2 regions of the Paenibacillus sp. FSL R10-2796 genome follow, and region 1 is predicted to be linked to the other one. Evidence: predicted binding sites of a transcription regulator. Region 1 holds the regulator's gene; the other holds the start of a gene.
The links. Region 1 encodes LexA, which represses DNA repair genes until DNA is damaged. Its sites were predicted from a motif close to CGAACATATGTTCG; they were not measured.
Positions count from the first base shown of each region.

Region 2: the regulator LexA is predicted to act here: its motif matches at 2,117-2,130, upstream of NST58_RS24790 (ImmA/IrrE family metallo-endopeptidase).

Region 1 covers NZ_CP150178.1:4,014,013-4,021,517, forward strand. Annotated here, with positions in the region: gene metH (methionine synthase) at 1-958, opposite strand, end outside; gene NST58_RS18165 (FixH family protein) at 1,078-1,503, opposite strand; gene NST58_RS18170 (HAD family hydrolase) at 1,766-2,551, opposite strand; gene NST58_RS18175 (hypothetical protein) at 2,586-3,107, opposite strand; gene NST58_RS18180 (DUF896 domain-containing protein) at 3,157-3,366, opposite strand; gene NST58_RS18185 (LysM peptidoglycan-binding domain-containing protein) at 3,476-3,889, opposite strand; gene lexA (transcriptional repressor LexA) at 4,141-4,767, shown strand; gene NST58_RS18195 (L,D-transpeptidase) at 4,947-5,285, shown strand; gene NST58_RS18200 (hypothetical protein) at 5,436-5,816, shown strand; gene NST58_RS18205 (hypothetical protein) at 6,039-6,617, shown strand; gene NST58_RS18210 (methyltransferase domain-containing protein) at 6,618-7,394, opposite strand; gene NST58_RS18215 (MBL fold metallo-hydrolase) at 7,430-7,505, opposite strand, start outside.
Region 2 covers NZ_CP150178.1:5,519,526-5,527,030, reverse strand. Annotated here, with positions in the region: gene NST58_RS24810 (sigma-70 family RNA polymerase sigma factor) at 1-26, opposite strand, end outside; partial or broken gene NST58_RS24805 (phosphomethylpyrimidine synthase ThiC) at 357-494, opposite strand; gene NST58_RS24800 (DUF3139 domain-containing protein) at 591-926, opposite strand; gene NST58_RS24795 (hypothetical protein) at 1,288-1,449, opposite strand; gene NST58_RS24790 (ImmA/IrrE family metallo-endopeptidase) at 1,516-2,067, opposite strand; gene NST58_RS24785 (YjfB family protein) at 2,231-2,407, opposite strand; gene NST58_RS24780 (hypothetical protein) at 2,557-2,706, shown strand; gene NST58_RS24775 (NucA/NucB deoxyribonuclease domain-containing protein) at 2,788-3,225, opposite strand; gene NST58_RS24770 (cytidine deaminase) at 3,326-3,742, shown strand; gene NST58_RS24765 (glycosyl hydrolase) at 3,917-5,392, shown strand; gene NST58_RS24760 (PH domain-containing protein) at 5,466-5,954, opposite strand; gene NST58_RS24755 (hypothetical protein) at 6,072-6,632, shown strand; gene NST58_RS24750 (YolD-like family protein) at 6,847-7,182, shown strand; gene NST58_RS24745 (hypothetical protein) at 7,179-7,343, opposite strand; gene NST58_RS24740 (M15 family metallopeptidase) at 7,461-7,505, shown strand, end outside.

The sequences.
Region 1 (7,505 bases):
CAGGCGGATGATTACCTGTCAGCGGGCGTGGAGGATATTCAGAAAGTGCTTCCTTCATCGCACGGATATGCTCTGGTGTCGTTCCACAGCACCCCCCCGCAATGTTCAGCCAGCCTTTTTCGGCAAAGGCTGCAATCTTGCGAGCTAAAGAGTCTGGAGATTCATGATAATGTCCGTTCTCATCCGGCAACCCTGCGTTTGGATAACAGCTCACGGCTGCGGAGGAGATCTCCGAAAGCGAACGAATGTGATCCCGCATAAACTCAGGACCAGTCGCACAGTTGAGGCCCATAGAGATAGGCTTCAGATGTTCTAATGAGATATAAAATGCTTCAATATTCTGACCCGCCAATGTAGTACCCATTGGTTCAATTGTTCCGGAAATCATAACCGGCAATGTGATGCCAGTCTTTTCAAAAGCATTACGAATACCAATACTTCCAGCTTTAACGTTAAGTGTATCTTGAGAGGTCTCCAGCAGCAAAACATCTACTTTACCGTCGATCAATGCCACTGCTTGTTCCTCATAGCTATCAACTAACTCTTGGAAAGTAACGCCTCCAGTTACTGAGAGCGTTTTTGTTGTTGGACCCATAGCCCCCACGACGTATCGCGGACGGTCAGGTGTGTCATATTTGTCTACTGCTCTGCGAGCCAACTCTGCTGCCGCTAGATTGATCTCACGTGCCCGCTGAGGAATATCATATTCAGCTAGCACAACAGAGGTTGCACCAAATGTGTTAGTCTCAATGAGATCAGCCCCTGCTTCGAGGTACTGCTCATGAATCGTCTGAATGACTTCTGGACGTGTTAATACCAGCATTTCATTACAGCCGTCCAGCTCATCGCCTCCAAAATCTTCTCCAGTAAGAGGCACCTGTTGGATCATCGTGCCCATTGCGCCATCAAGGATCAAAATCCTTTGTTGTAAGCTTTCCTCAAGTGTATATTTAGCCAACTAATAGTCCCCCCAGTAAAACATTAGAGTAAGTTTAGCAGAATAAAGGAATTTCGAAAAGCCTTCCTTTCCACTCTGCTTTATCTGTTATTGCTCAGTAACCTTTGCGAACCTTTGAATCATGGTTTCACAGACAGCTCTTTGCTAGGCATAGAGTGCTGTGTCCGGGCTGTCACATGTGAAGTGACATTATATTGTCCTTCCTTTTCAAGGGTCCCTTCTGCTTGATAGACTCCTTTACCAATTAGCTTTCCCTTAAGCTCTATTTTCTGTCCCTCATCATTTTTATTCACAATTTCGAACAGAACCTCTTTTGCATCATCTACTGCCTCGTTATCTTGGGTCACCACAGCTTCAAAGGTTACCTTTTGATTTACAACAACTTCTTCAGGACTCCATTGTAGTTCGACTTTGATAGGTTCCATAGACATGTTCATATTCATGTTATGTATTTCTGAATGCTTGGTTCCATTTGAAGAACATCCACCTAGTACTAGAAGTGTTGCACCTAATAATACAGCGACTAATTTCTTCGATCTCATCATTTGGAGCCCTCCCAATCATTATCGAATAATAAAAATCTACCAATTCATGTTATACATCTCCATCTATTATACACATTATTATTGGTTTTTCAGTATTTTGCATCAATTCCGCATTAGTCTTGTGACTTAAATCATTTACTTAAAAATCTAATGAAATCCTTATGTTAGTATGTATGTACAGAAAAGCAGCGAGTTTCTTAGGATCTCAGAAACTCGCTGCTTTTATAAAGTCTTTATATTGGAGCTAATAGCTCTGTAAATCTTACAAAGATTGAACTAGTGGAAGAAGTTCCTCAAGGTGATTGATTTCATGATCCGGATGAATATCAAGACTAGGTGCTCTACCTTTTCTATTGATCCAGACCGTGGTCAACCCTGCTGCCAGCCCCCCACGGATATCCGTTGTAAGCTTATCGCCGACCATAACTGCTTGCTCAGGAGTTACATCAAGAAGCTCTAAAGCATGCAGGAAAATTTCCTTATCCGGTTTGCCTTTACCAAAGCTTCCGGAAATCACAATATGATCAAAGAAAGGAATTAACTCTGGCACACCATCTAGTTTCTCTTGTTGCAGTGCAGGACAGCCGTTCGTAAGTAGCAAAAGCTTCACTTGACCCCGTAACTGCTCCAGTACATGCATTGTTTCTTCATAGATGTATGGACGTTTTCTGCGCTCTGCTGCGAATTTAGTTGCCAAGGTCTCAGCTAGTGCTTCGTCTTCCACCCCTAACGCTGCAAGTCCGCGACGCCAAGACTCTTTACGATATACCGGCGCAAGCTGCTCCAATTGACGGAATTCTGGCTGTTCACCTGCCGTAAAGTTAGCCCAGAGTGCTTCATATGGATTAATTCCGATCATCTTTGTAAATGGGAACGTCTCATAAGATTCATACAAGCTACTTGCTTCCTTACGAACTGCAACTTCTAGTTCTTGTGGATCAATCGTATCCCCGGCGGCTTCACAAGCAGAACGAAATGCTTCTTCGACGCTCCGATCATCCCACAGCAATGTATCATCAAGGTCAAATAGTACAGCAGAAATTGGCATTACAGGTCTCCCTCTCCCTTTAACTGGTCTAGTTCTATTCGTGAACTACTTCAATGTTGTGAGCTTTAGCAAATGCTTCTAATCTTGTACTCATCGCATTAGTATCATAGCGATTCATAAGTTTTGTGAAAATCCATTTCGTACGTTTCCCTTTGTGCTTAATGACTACAGCTCCACGCGAAAGGGTGATTTTCTCAATATCTGCAGCTGGAAGCCCGCGTTCGCGATTGAATTTAATAGTGGACAGTCTTGCTTTTTCCACCTTCAAGTACGGACGACGGAAGAACAATAGCGCTGCCAGCAAATAGTACAGTACTACTCCCAGCCAATTAGCCAGCATGCCATTGCCTTTGGCCTGATCAATAGAACCAACTACCCAAAACATAGTGCCAAGTATCACTAACACTACCGGAAATGCAATGTTGCGACCTTTAAAGACTTCGGCATTCTGGGTAGGAGATTTAGAGGCATAAATCGTATCCTTGCCTTGTTTCTTTCTTTGCTTGTTGATTTGCTGTGTGTTGCGTTGAACCATTCTTTCCCAAGAACGGGCCATGTGCGTTCCCCCTAGTCATCCTGAAATATCTATGAAAAGGAACAGCGAGCTAATGTTTAAGCCCCTTGTTACCTTGTTCATGCTCATCGTTATCTACTACTTCAATAGTATTTAATTGTGCTCGGAAGTTATTGCGGATATTCCCCAGGTAAATTTCACGAAGCTTGGCGCGTTCCGCCACTTCCTCTTGATTAAGGCCTACGCTCTTCTGTTTGCGTGCCAATTCGTTAATTCGCGCGACCAACTCATCAATATTCAATACTTTCCCTCCCCCTATAAATTAATTCTAACTCTGCCATGAGAAAAAGAGCTTGTCAAGGTCTACTCCCTGCAAGCTCTACTGGTCATTCTATTATGTTCTCAGAAAATTAATAAATAGGTAAAGTAAGTATGTCTCCAGCGTTAATTTGACTACTCTTAATCCCACTTGAACGTTTAATTCCTTCTATATAAACAACTGTCTTCATATCAGCAGGTTTATTCTTAAGAGCAATACTCCATAGTGTATCTCCACGTTCAACCACAATCCGCTTCTCTTCCTTCATTATAGTCGTCGATCCTGCAAACACATTTCCCACTACTGTTAGGCCAGAAAATACTAGCACGATAATCAATATTAACTTAATAAAGAAATCTTGACGGAACAACGAAATCATCCCTCCAAGCAAACGTTCCGTTATCTCTTTCACCTTAGCGGAATTACGGGCAACGTCATTATGTCCTAAAGATTCAACCACTGGGGCCTTATCGTAGATGCTGCGGTATGTACTGTATTTTAGCATAATTATCATCCTCCAAACACTTGTTCTTACTTTCGAATCCATAATAACACGAACATGTGTTTTGTTCAATACTATTTCAGAACAATTGTTCTCTTTTTTTCGAGAGACTCAAACGGTTCATTTTATTATCATTCATCTACCATTTTTTAACTCTAGCAGATTAATATTTATAATAGTTAGAACTTATGTTTGTGCGAACGGTAGTTCTATGTTATAATTTTCCCAAACATTACTATATGGGGTTGATTCCAATGTCAAAGATTTCAAGTCGCCAGCTGGCGATCCTGGAATTTATACGAAGCGAAGTCCGCAGCAAGGGTTATCCACCTTCCGTCCGGGAAATTGGAGAAGCTGTTGGCCTTGCTTCCAGCTCCACAGTTCACGGTCATTTGGACCGGCTTGAGAAGAAGGGACTTATTCGTCGAGATCCAACGAAGCCACGTGCAATAGAATTACTAGGCCAAGAGGATTCAGAGAATGTTCACCAATTCGCGCAGACCATCTCACGGATTCCTGTCGTAGGTAAAGTTACCGCCGGGGTACCTATCACTGCTACAGAGAATATCGAAGACTACTTCCCACTTCCTACTCACTATGTAGGTGACAACAAAGTATTTATGCTGTCTGTCATGGGTGATAGTATGGTTGACGCAGGCATTATGAATGGTGACTATGTGATTGTTCGCCAACAACAAACAGCGGACAACGGAGATATCGTTGTAGCCATGACCGAAGAAGATGAAGCAACCGTTAAGACCTTTTACAAGGAACGTGATCATATACGGCTTCAGCCGGAGAATCCAGCTTATGAGCCGCTTCGCCTTAATCGCGTAACTATTCTCGGAAGAGTCATCGGATTGTTTCGAGATATCCACTAAGTATGCACTTCTAACATAAAAGGCTGTTCCGCATATGCGGAACAGCCTTTTTTCTACGTTTTTTTTGCTTTTCCAACCACTTACGAACATTTGTTCCCAATGGCTAAAATGGCCATTTTCTATGAATAACCCTTTAGGCGTTCTGCTCATATCCTAATTAGAAAGGAGTGTTGCGTATAATGCCCAACTACCGAATTATTGTAGATCTGACCCAACGAATGTTATATCTTCTGGACAATGATATTGTGATTAGAGGTTTCCCTGTCGGCATCGGTAAGATGTTAACCCAATCCCCAGTGGGTGAATTCACTATTATTAACAAACAACCCGACCCAGGGGGTCCCTTCGGTGTGTTTTGGATGGGACTGTCTAAACCACACTACGGAATTCATGGAAACAATGACCCTTCCTCCATTGGGAAAGAGGTGTCCCACGGCTGCATCCGGATGTACAACGAGGATGTGTTAGCACTCGCTGCTATTGTCCCTATAGGCACACGAGTAACGATAAGAAATTAAATTCGAATGGAGGCTCGGCAACCCCCAAATCACATTAAAAAATGGGGGTCATTACATAAGTAAGTATTTTTTCATTAGCATACTAGGAGTTTGGTGATTATATGTCGAATATTGTTAACAGGATTGCAAACTGAAAAGGATGTGTTTAGTTTGAATAATTCAAAAATTAGAACCCTCGTCGATTTTAAAGTCGATGCACTGGGTAAGCTGTCCGGTTTACTTTTAAATGATGAACAAGCTAGTGGAAAAAAAGTGAATTTGCTCACCTCTTTTGGCAGCATTCAGGGAATCGTCTCTCCAACCGTCTCCAACAAAGAGGATGTATTTGATTTAAAATCTTTGATGGATGATGTAATTGTAGACGAATACATATCTTATTTGGGAGCAGAACACCCTGATAAAAATTTCAGCTATAACTTTGTTGTCCTCAATGACGTTACTGTAAGACCTTATGCTAGTTATGGGACTCCGATCGAATACAAACAGCTGATTGTTTATACCGATCATATCACTGCCTTCAATTTTCTATAGGTTTTCATAATCATCTTAAAAAGCACCCTTGCAGCAACCCCCAATTTTGCATCATTTGCAGAATCGGAAGGTTTCTCTGGGTGCTTTTTTTGGGTTAATCGTGAAGCCGATCCTATAATTCCACGAATTTCCCTTTTAAAAGATACTAGTGGAGATCATTCAGGCATATCTTTCAATAAGCAACAATTTGAGTCTAATGAGATAACTAGGAGGTGTGATTATATGCTGATTATCCTGATGTACTTATTTGCTATTTTAGGAGTTGTTTTAATTCTAAGTGCCGCCATTATAAAATTGAAAACGCTATCTGCTTCATCTGAAATTTCTAAGCTAGTTAATGCGACCTCATCTTTTAACATCAGCTTCACCAAAACATTCATTCCCCCCAATCAATCTCACTTGATTGCACTTAACGAGCCTAATAAAAAATTGGCAATCGGTACCAAAAATCCGAAGAGTAACAAAAAAGCAGTAGCAAAGCTATACTCTTTTGATAATGTAATGGGATCCGAGATTGTGGTTAACGCACTCACCCTTTCAAAAGTCTCCAAAAGACATCAAAACAGCAAAACTACTGCAACAAGTGCAGATATTAACGTCCTTAAGGAAGCTGATGAAGAAGCTAATGTGATTGAAGAGCTTACGCTTAAAATATATATGAACAGCAAAGAAATGCCTGTGTATTGTATCTCCTTCTTGCCGGGTTTATTGCCTATTCGACAATCCGACAACCAGTACAAGGAAGCTTTCTCCCAAGTACAGCAATTGCATGCACTGTTCAGGTCAATCGTCTCTGAATAATTAAGTTGCTTTTTGCGCAATAAGATGTGTGAAAATAGCAACGTCCTTGTATGGAGATAAACTGCTTAACTTAAGCTCTAGCTCCACCATTTCTACATGCCATTGCTCATCCATTTTTATTTCATTATCCACAATATATCCGTAGATATTATGTATTCCGTATATACTTCTAATCTCATAACCACACTCCGCGAGCCATTCCACTAATTGATCTTTTGTATAGATGGTAATGTCTGTTTGAATAATGCCGCTATATTCCTGCGTGTTTCCAATACTGTCTATAGCCCCCATAGGATCTTTATTCATAACGGCTTTTTTCATCACTTTTGCCACTGGATTATGAGTTATAAGAGAAAGCATTCCGTTTTCATTTTGTTTTTTACTAATGTCCATTAACAATTGTTTTGGATCATCGAGATATTCAAGCACATTATGGCAAAAAATCCAGTCATATCCGTCCGCTAATACATCTGCATCTTGTAGCGTTGCCGATCTAAAGGCTATGTTAAGACCGTCTTTACATGCAGACTCTTGCGCAATGACTATCATCTCTGGAGTCGGATCTATCCCTGTAACTGTATAACCTTTTTTTGCGAATTCACGACTGGTTATCCCAAAACCACAGCCGATATCTAAAATAGATTGAACCTCTTCAGAGCTGCAGTGATTGTCAATTTGCTGCCAAGCGGAATGATAAAACAATCTCCCCCAAGGCATTTTAATGTAGTTTAAATAAGAATCCATTGATCTAGCAAAAGCCTTTGATGTAGACGCCATATCGCCATACCCCCATTTGTTTTCGACATAAAAATCTAAAATTGCACACTAAACCCATCAAACTGGTGAATGCCCGTACCATGTGCCACTACCTTTTGCTCACGTAACTCA
Region 2 (7,505 bases), 1.5 Mb from region 1:
CCCGGCCGGGTCATGGATCGCTGCATGATACTGTGCCCCCCTTTACCTATAACACCATTTAGGACGGCATTAGGTCACATTTTGTTCCTGAGGAAATTCCTTTGTGTTTGAGCGTAAAGAATACCTATTCATAAATTATCTCCAGAGGCTTACGGACTCAGAAGTCGTTATTTGCATATTTATAGGCTTTTGAGCAGGTTCGCGGACTCCAGTGACGCTATTCCTTAAAAAGGAGGTCTTATATGGTGTTTTTCATGCCAATAAAGGCTATGGGGTCCGCTACACTTTGAAATGGAGTGTTATACCGCGCATAAGATCAACTGTGTCCGATAGCTGCTAAGAACCACGCCAATGTTATCTGTAGTCAGTGGACCTAATGTATAAAAAGGGGCTTCGTTACAAGTTACAAGTTGCTTATCCATATTCTCTTTAATCAAGTGCATCGGCGCATGTCCTGGACCCTCTACCATCACCTGTCTACGCAAACGATGTTTACCTATTTAGAGCAGGGAAGATCAAAAAAACGCGTTTGCCCAAGCAGCAAAGTGCTGACTGCTGGACAAACGCGTCTTTTTAATAGGGCAACTCCTTCACGGGAGATTCTCCTCGATATGTTTATATGTATAGCTAGGATCATTACCTTTAACAGGAGCCCTGCTGTATTGAAAGATCCTTCCATTTTCTTTTCGATAAAAGTATCTTGCGTAGGGTTCGTCTGCAAAAATCACCGTGGTACTTACGAGGGGAGCTTTGGCAATCTGGGTGTATACTTTATCAAAATCTTCTTTCTTATAATTTCTCGTCTCTACTAGATAATGAATGACTTCTCTGTTCATATGATTTTGGAAGGAGTGAAGGGCTAAGGATGTTATCCCATAGATTAAAAGGATTAGAACGATGAAGATTAGTTTTGTTTTTTTCTTCATTAATTCCCTCCATATAGATAATTTGTATATAGTATAAGATAATATGCTGAGACTGTTATGTCATTCATAGATATATGACGCAGGAGGAAGAGAAAATACTGGAGCTGGAGCAGCAAATTAAGATGCTGGAGGACCAGGTAAGTCCAAGGCTGCCGGGGTGGAAATCTTATGGTTTTTAATATGGGGTTTTGTCGGTATATTCATTATTCTAGTTCTTATTGGTGATACATTTTGTATTTGCATAACAGATTATACAAAAAGGCAGCAAATAACAATAGTAATCCAGGCATAAGCGAACGAAGAATTGCCGGGACATACTATATTTGCTGCCTTTTAACTTATGAAGAATAATGATTCTCTTTTAGTCCTCTTTGGGTTCTTGCAATAAAATGGAGAAGGTCCCCGTTTCGTGATCCACCTCAATCGTCTCAATGCCCACGAAATCCGGGATTTCGGGGTGTACTGCATCTACATTATAATCCGGATGAGTCAGTAATAATTCAATTACTTTAATGGCTTCCATGTCGTTCCCCCTCACGAGAAATTCCACCATAAATGAATATGCAGAGCACTATTGCAACTAAGCTTATTATCTCCGTGATCCGTTGCGAATATGTGTCAGTCGTTCTTCGTTTCTTCCCATCACGGCCAATAATTGCCCTTGGAACACACGTCTTTGGATCTGATCAATCCGCTGTAAGGCCAGCTCGGCAGGAACTTGAAATTCTGCTGCGAGATAGGAGATGGCATCCTCCCGTTGCTCAGGCAATGTCATGCGGGAGATCATGGAGTAAGGCATCGCCGCATACAAGATAAAACGCTCGGATTCATCCTCCTGTGCCCGCGTGAAATGCTCTGGCATCAAGGTCTGATTATCACTGCCATGGCGAAGGAGGTGACACAGTTCATGAAGAAACTCTAGCCGTTGAAGATTGGCTGGAAGGCGGTTGTCGATAAACAGGCTGTACATCCCTGCAGACGCTTCAATGCTCTTGCTTCTCACATCCAAATAATGAACCCAGATATTAAGCCGCTCTGCAATATACGATATTGAAATTTGTGAGGGCTGATGAAGATTTAATCGCTTGTATAAATCCTCCGTCCATTTCTCAAGCACAGTCATTTGATAATATGATTTCATGTTCTCCAACTTATTCACCTCGTTTAAAATCACTAATAAATCACTAATGGGATCGTATGTTCGCATAAATGCGCAAAAGAAAAGCCCGAAGGGCTATGTAGAGTAAAAAAATGCTAAGGATACACAGGAACATTCGTTCTCATGTATCCTTAGCATAAAGCAATTACACACTAATATCAAGTGTTTTTCCCAAATTAGGAGCAACGCTTTTGCCCAGCATTTCCACCATGGTTTGGCTCTGGGTTTCAGCCTGATTCTTGGCAATATTCATGACCTGTATCCCAACATTTTGAGCTAAGGATGCTTGGCTCATTGCCATTGATAATGCAGCTATATCCATATTGCACCTCCTTTGTGTATATCCTGTTTATCGACTGTCCACCTTCAATTCATTAGGTGATTGGCATTTGTTTGCCAATTCGCCCAAACGGCTTATCTCCTTTTTACATATCTTGTGCTGTAGTCATTAATCATTAGGAGGAATTGAAAATGGGAATGGAACATGGTTGTGGTTGTAACGTAGGTCCGGTAGTAAGTCCAGCATCAGTAGGTCCGGTGTGTAGTCCTTGGACTTCAACAGGAGCAATTCTGGTACTTTTCATCTTGCTGGTTATCATCACTAAAGCTTGCTTATTCTAAGTTAGCTGATGTGCAGTGTAGCCCCATCTGGCGAATGCCAGGTGGGGCTATTCTGTTGCCTGGGGCTGGTCAGACAGACCGTTATTTAAACATAAATTCTACCCGCGTTCCGTCTGCATAATCCTCCAGCTGATTGCCAACCCAGCTTCCTGCCCCGCGGTTATCGCTTGGCGTTATGTATTCAATGTCGGCACCAATGCCGCCTTCCTTACACATAGCCATTGGCCATTCATCCCGGTCATACCCCTTTTTAGTGGGGATCCCTTTTAAGGACTCTTTACGGTTCTCTTCAGCCTGCTCTCGGTTAATCGTACATGTGGCGGATTCACCTTTCGCAATGGCATCCTGAATATGTTTGGCGGTCTCAGGATAGCGGTCTGATGGGAAGGTTAGCTGAACAACACTCGAATCGGATGGAGACGAGGGGTCTGTAGGCTCTCCGTTTTGTTCAAACCAGTAACTAGCCAAAGCAAGTAATGCAACAATGATGAGACTGGAGATCCATTTTTTTACTTTCAATTCTGCTCCTCCTTTTTTGGCACTTAAAATAGTATATCTTATATCATAATTCAGTGCGATTTAATATAATTAGGTAAAATAAAGGAGGACGGAACTGGATATGGAGTACATAATTACCATTGAGGATCAGACGCTTATTACGGCTGCCGAAGATATAATTACTAGGCGTTATGAATGGGGACGGCACCATGTGGGTGCAGCGCTTCGTACTAAAACAGGAGAGATTTTTACAGCGGTACATGTGGAAGCCAGCATGGGGAGGATTACAGTCTGTGCAGAGGCGATGGTGATTGGCAAAGCGATATCCGAAGGTTATAAGGAATTTGATACGATTGTTGCGGTAAGGCATTCTGATCCAGACAGCGAGGAAAAAGAGATTAAAGTAGTCTCTCCCTGCGGCATGTGCCGAGAGTTAATTGCGGATTACGGAATAGACTGCAAGATAATTGTATCGGAGGATGACCGATTAGCTAAATATGAAATCACTGAGCTATTGCCTTTAAGGTACACGAGATAAGAAAAAAAGTAATGAGGAGCCGCGGAGCTCCTTTTTTTGTTGAGCCGTGAATTTATTCAGCAGTTCCTTATATCGTCCCAACTTATTTTACAACTTCATGTCCATTCGCTGAGTTCATGTCATTATTGTCCCCATACTATAACTTAAAAAGATTTAAAAGGATGGTGAGAATAGATGGAGCAGCGGATTATTCGTCAGATGGTTGATTCAGCATCAAGGTTCGTGGGCGATGTGCAGTGGCAGATGGCTTTTCGCAGATTACAAATGGCTCCGGCGGATTCGGGGCTGTCGTCCTCGGCTCAGCTATTGCTGAATACCCTCTATTACTTGCAGGGAAAGGGTGTGATAAGCGGCCAACATGATTATTTGGAAAGTGCAGACGAGCTCATGGAGAAGCTTAAAAATACGAGTGGGCAATATGCTGCGCTGCATGGCTACGAGCTGGGCGCAATCAATAATCAGTCACAGGCTCTAATTGACAATCAACGGAATTGGGTCGTCAGCAGTGCGATACGCTGGTCTAGGGCCGGCGGGATCGTAACGATGTGTTATCACGCTGCATTACCGGGGACAGCGCCAACTTGGGGGAATGTAAATACGAGCCTAAGCAATGCTGATTTTGATAAATATATAACCCCAGGTACCACCCAGTATAATGCTCTGTTAGCTGATCTGGATAAGATAGCCCTGTCGCTGAAAAAGCTTAATGACGCAGGGGTTCCTGTACTTTGGCGGCCGTATCATGAAATGAATGGTGGATGGTTTTGGTGGGGGCAAAAGAGCAATTACGCTGCATTGTGGAGCCTTATGTTCGATCGTTTTACCAATTATCATAAGCTGCATAATTTATTGTGGGTTTGGAGTCCAAATGCAAAAAATCAGTGGTGTGATGAGCCGGCAGAATACTATCCGGGCAGTGATAAGGTAGATGTGCTGGCGCTCGACATTTATGACGCGGATTTCAAGATTAGTCATTATGATAATTTATGGGATCTGGGTCGTGGCAAGCTGATTGCGATTGGTGAGAATGGAGAGCTTCCGTCTGCTGAACTGTTGTCCAAAACACAGCCCAAATGGTCTTATCAGCTGACCTGGGGGAAACTCCTCTATGAGAAGAATACCGATGCTGTGATAAAAGCTTTTATGAACGATAAAATGGTATTCACACGAGAGGAGTATGCTGCTGAGGCCGCCGCTTTCGCTGCTATCGGGGATAGTGTGCTGGAGAGTGGACTCTGTGGCCAATATTACAATAACATGACGCTTAGCGGCACGCCTGCACTGTTGCGTACGGATGCCAATATTAACTTTTCATGGAGACAAGGTTCGCCTGATCCTGCCATTCGTGTAGATGCGTTCTCTGTGCGGTGGAGTGGGAAGCTGACGGCTGCTTTTAGCGAGGTGTATACCATTTATTCCTACTCTGATGATGGGATACGGGTATGGATTGATGGCGGGCTAGTCATTGATAGTTGGGTGAATCAGAGCGGCCAGGAACGAAAAGGGAGCATAAACCTGATTGCAGGTAAGCCGTATGAAATAAAGGTGGAGTATTATGAGAATGCGGGCGACGCCAGGGTTGTTTTGCAGTGGGAGAGTCCGAGCCAGATCAAGGGGGTTATCCCAGCGGGGGCATTTTATCTTCCTTAAAAAAGAGTACTTCAAGTGTGCAAGCGCAAGCAAAAAGCCCCGGTTTTCCGGGGCCTTTTTACGTATGAACGTCTTAAATTTGCTCGCGGTAGCTAATGTTGTTGGCGATCTTCTCGTCACGAATGGCTTTGCGCAGAACATCTTTGACGGTTTGGGCATCATGGATTTTTCGAAAAAGAAGCTGAGGCGCTGAGGCATCATCAGAAAATACAGTTAATGATCCAATGCCAAGCATCCGGTCCATTATAGACTGTTTTACGGATAAATCGCGTACGCGCAGCAATTCGATTTCTTCAACATTTTTACCGATAAGTCCGGTCTTTACCATAATACGCTGACTTGTAATGGTATATGAAGTTGTGTTAAGTCCTACGATTCCTTTGAGTCGATCCGAGATGCCGGCAGGTTTGCCTTTCCAGAGCACGACTTCTTGAATGACATGATTATCTACTGCGGGTCGATGAGCGGTTACTGGAGCGGTACCGTCAAGGCTGGTTCCACATTCTCCACAAAATTTAGCGCCCTGCTTGTATTCCGCTCCACAGGTGGTGCAATAAGGCATAAATACTCTCCTTTCCTGATCACAATTAAAATAATTATAACATAACAGTCATTTTACATATATTTCATTTGCGCTTTACACAAACCGACATTATCCTGTTAAGTGGAGGGATAAATAATGAAAAAAGCTTTACTAATAGGAATGCTGATGATGACTGTCATCCTTAGCGCCTGCAGCAATAATTCAACTTCATCGGCACCTGCCACGGAGGAAGAAGTGCAGGAGACCGTGCAAAACTTCTACAATGAAATGTCTAAACTTGAAGAGTCAGGAAAAACTTCTTTAGCGGATTTCAACGAAGCCATTGCTGGTTATTCAGCAGGAGAACTCACGGACAAGCAGTTGGAGAAGAAAATTAAGCAATTCCAGAGTACCGCAACTGATTTATCGAATCAAGCCGAGAAAGTAAAAATTTCCTCCAGCTTGCCGGAAGACATTCGTAAGTTGCTCGAAGAGTCTAAAGTTGCCTTTGAAAGTGCTTATTCTTTAAAAGAAGAGGCCTCTCAAGGTGCTGATTCCGCAAACGTTACGGCTGAGCAATTTAATGAATTGAATCAGAACGCTGATGTAGCGATGTTATTCGGTATTTCCAAGCTTAACGAGGCAAGAGAAGCAACAGGACTTATAGATTCCGAAGGTCAGGCTACCTCAGAGTCTGGGGACGTTGTTCAAGAATAAATCAAATCAGGCGCTGCGCAGTTTATCTGTCAGCGTCTTTTTGCTGCGAATTTTATCTTGAATAGATATACATTAATATACATCTTTTGAATAAAGAGTGACCCTTAAAAAGGTATCTTTTTCCTGATTATTGATTAATATGCGAAGATGCGGATATAATACAAACATACGTTCGTGTTCAGAGGAATAGATATATAATTAAGGAGGGGTTACCATGGGCAAAAAGCTGGAGAAAAACGGGCTGTGGGAAAGCAGCCGCATGATGCTGCCGGAGCATAAGATACGAATTATAAGAGATGAACGGGAAACGCTGCGCCGCATCAAGCCTATTCTGGATGAGCAGAAGCTGGAGGAGATTGAATGTACACTGGCTTTGTCGTTGCGGAGTCATGTACGAGTGACAGTTGTTCTTTTTGACCCTTTTGAAAATACGATGTTAAGTGGTTTTGTGACTTCCATTCACACCCACTCGCGTGAGTTTAAGCTGCAGTGGGCGGAGGAATGGAAGTGGATCGATGTGGATGATATTGTCGAGGTCTACATCGTTTAATGCTGAGAACCGTTGCCTTCGCTTTTCTCATAAGCGATTAAGGTAACGGTAGGATTACCGGTCAGATGTGCAATGGAAGCTTCAGCATTCCGAATAATTTCCAGTGCTTCTTCCTGTTCACTAAGGGCTGCAACTTTATAGCTATCGCTATGAATATCCATATGTCTCCCACCTTTCGTTAAATATTTTGTCCTTTTTTGTGGAAATCATCCTAAAGGGGACAGGGGTACAGGCAAATAGGGCAGCGGCATCATTGAATATACCAAAGGGGTGATTCTATGCTGACTTTGGAGCAATTGAGGGAAAAATCCGCGGCGCGTCTG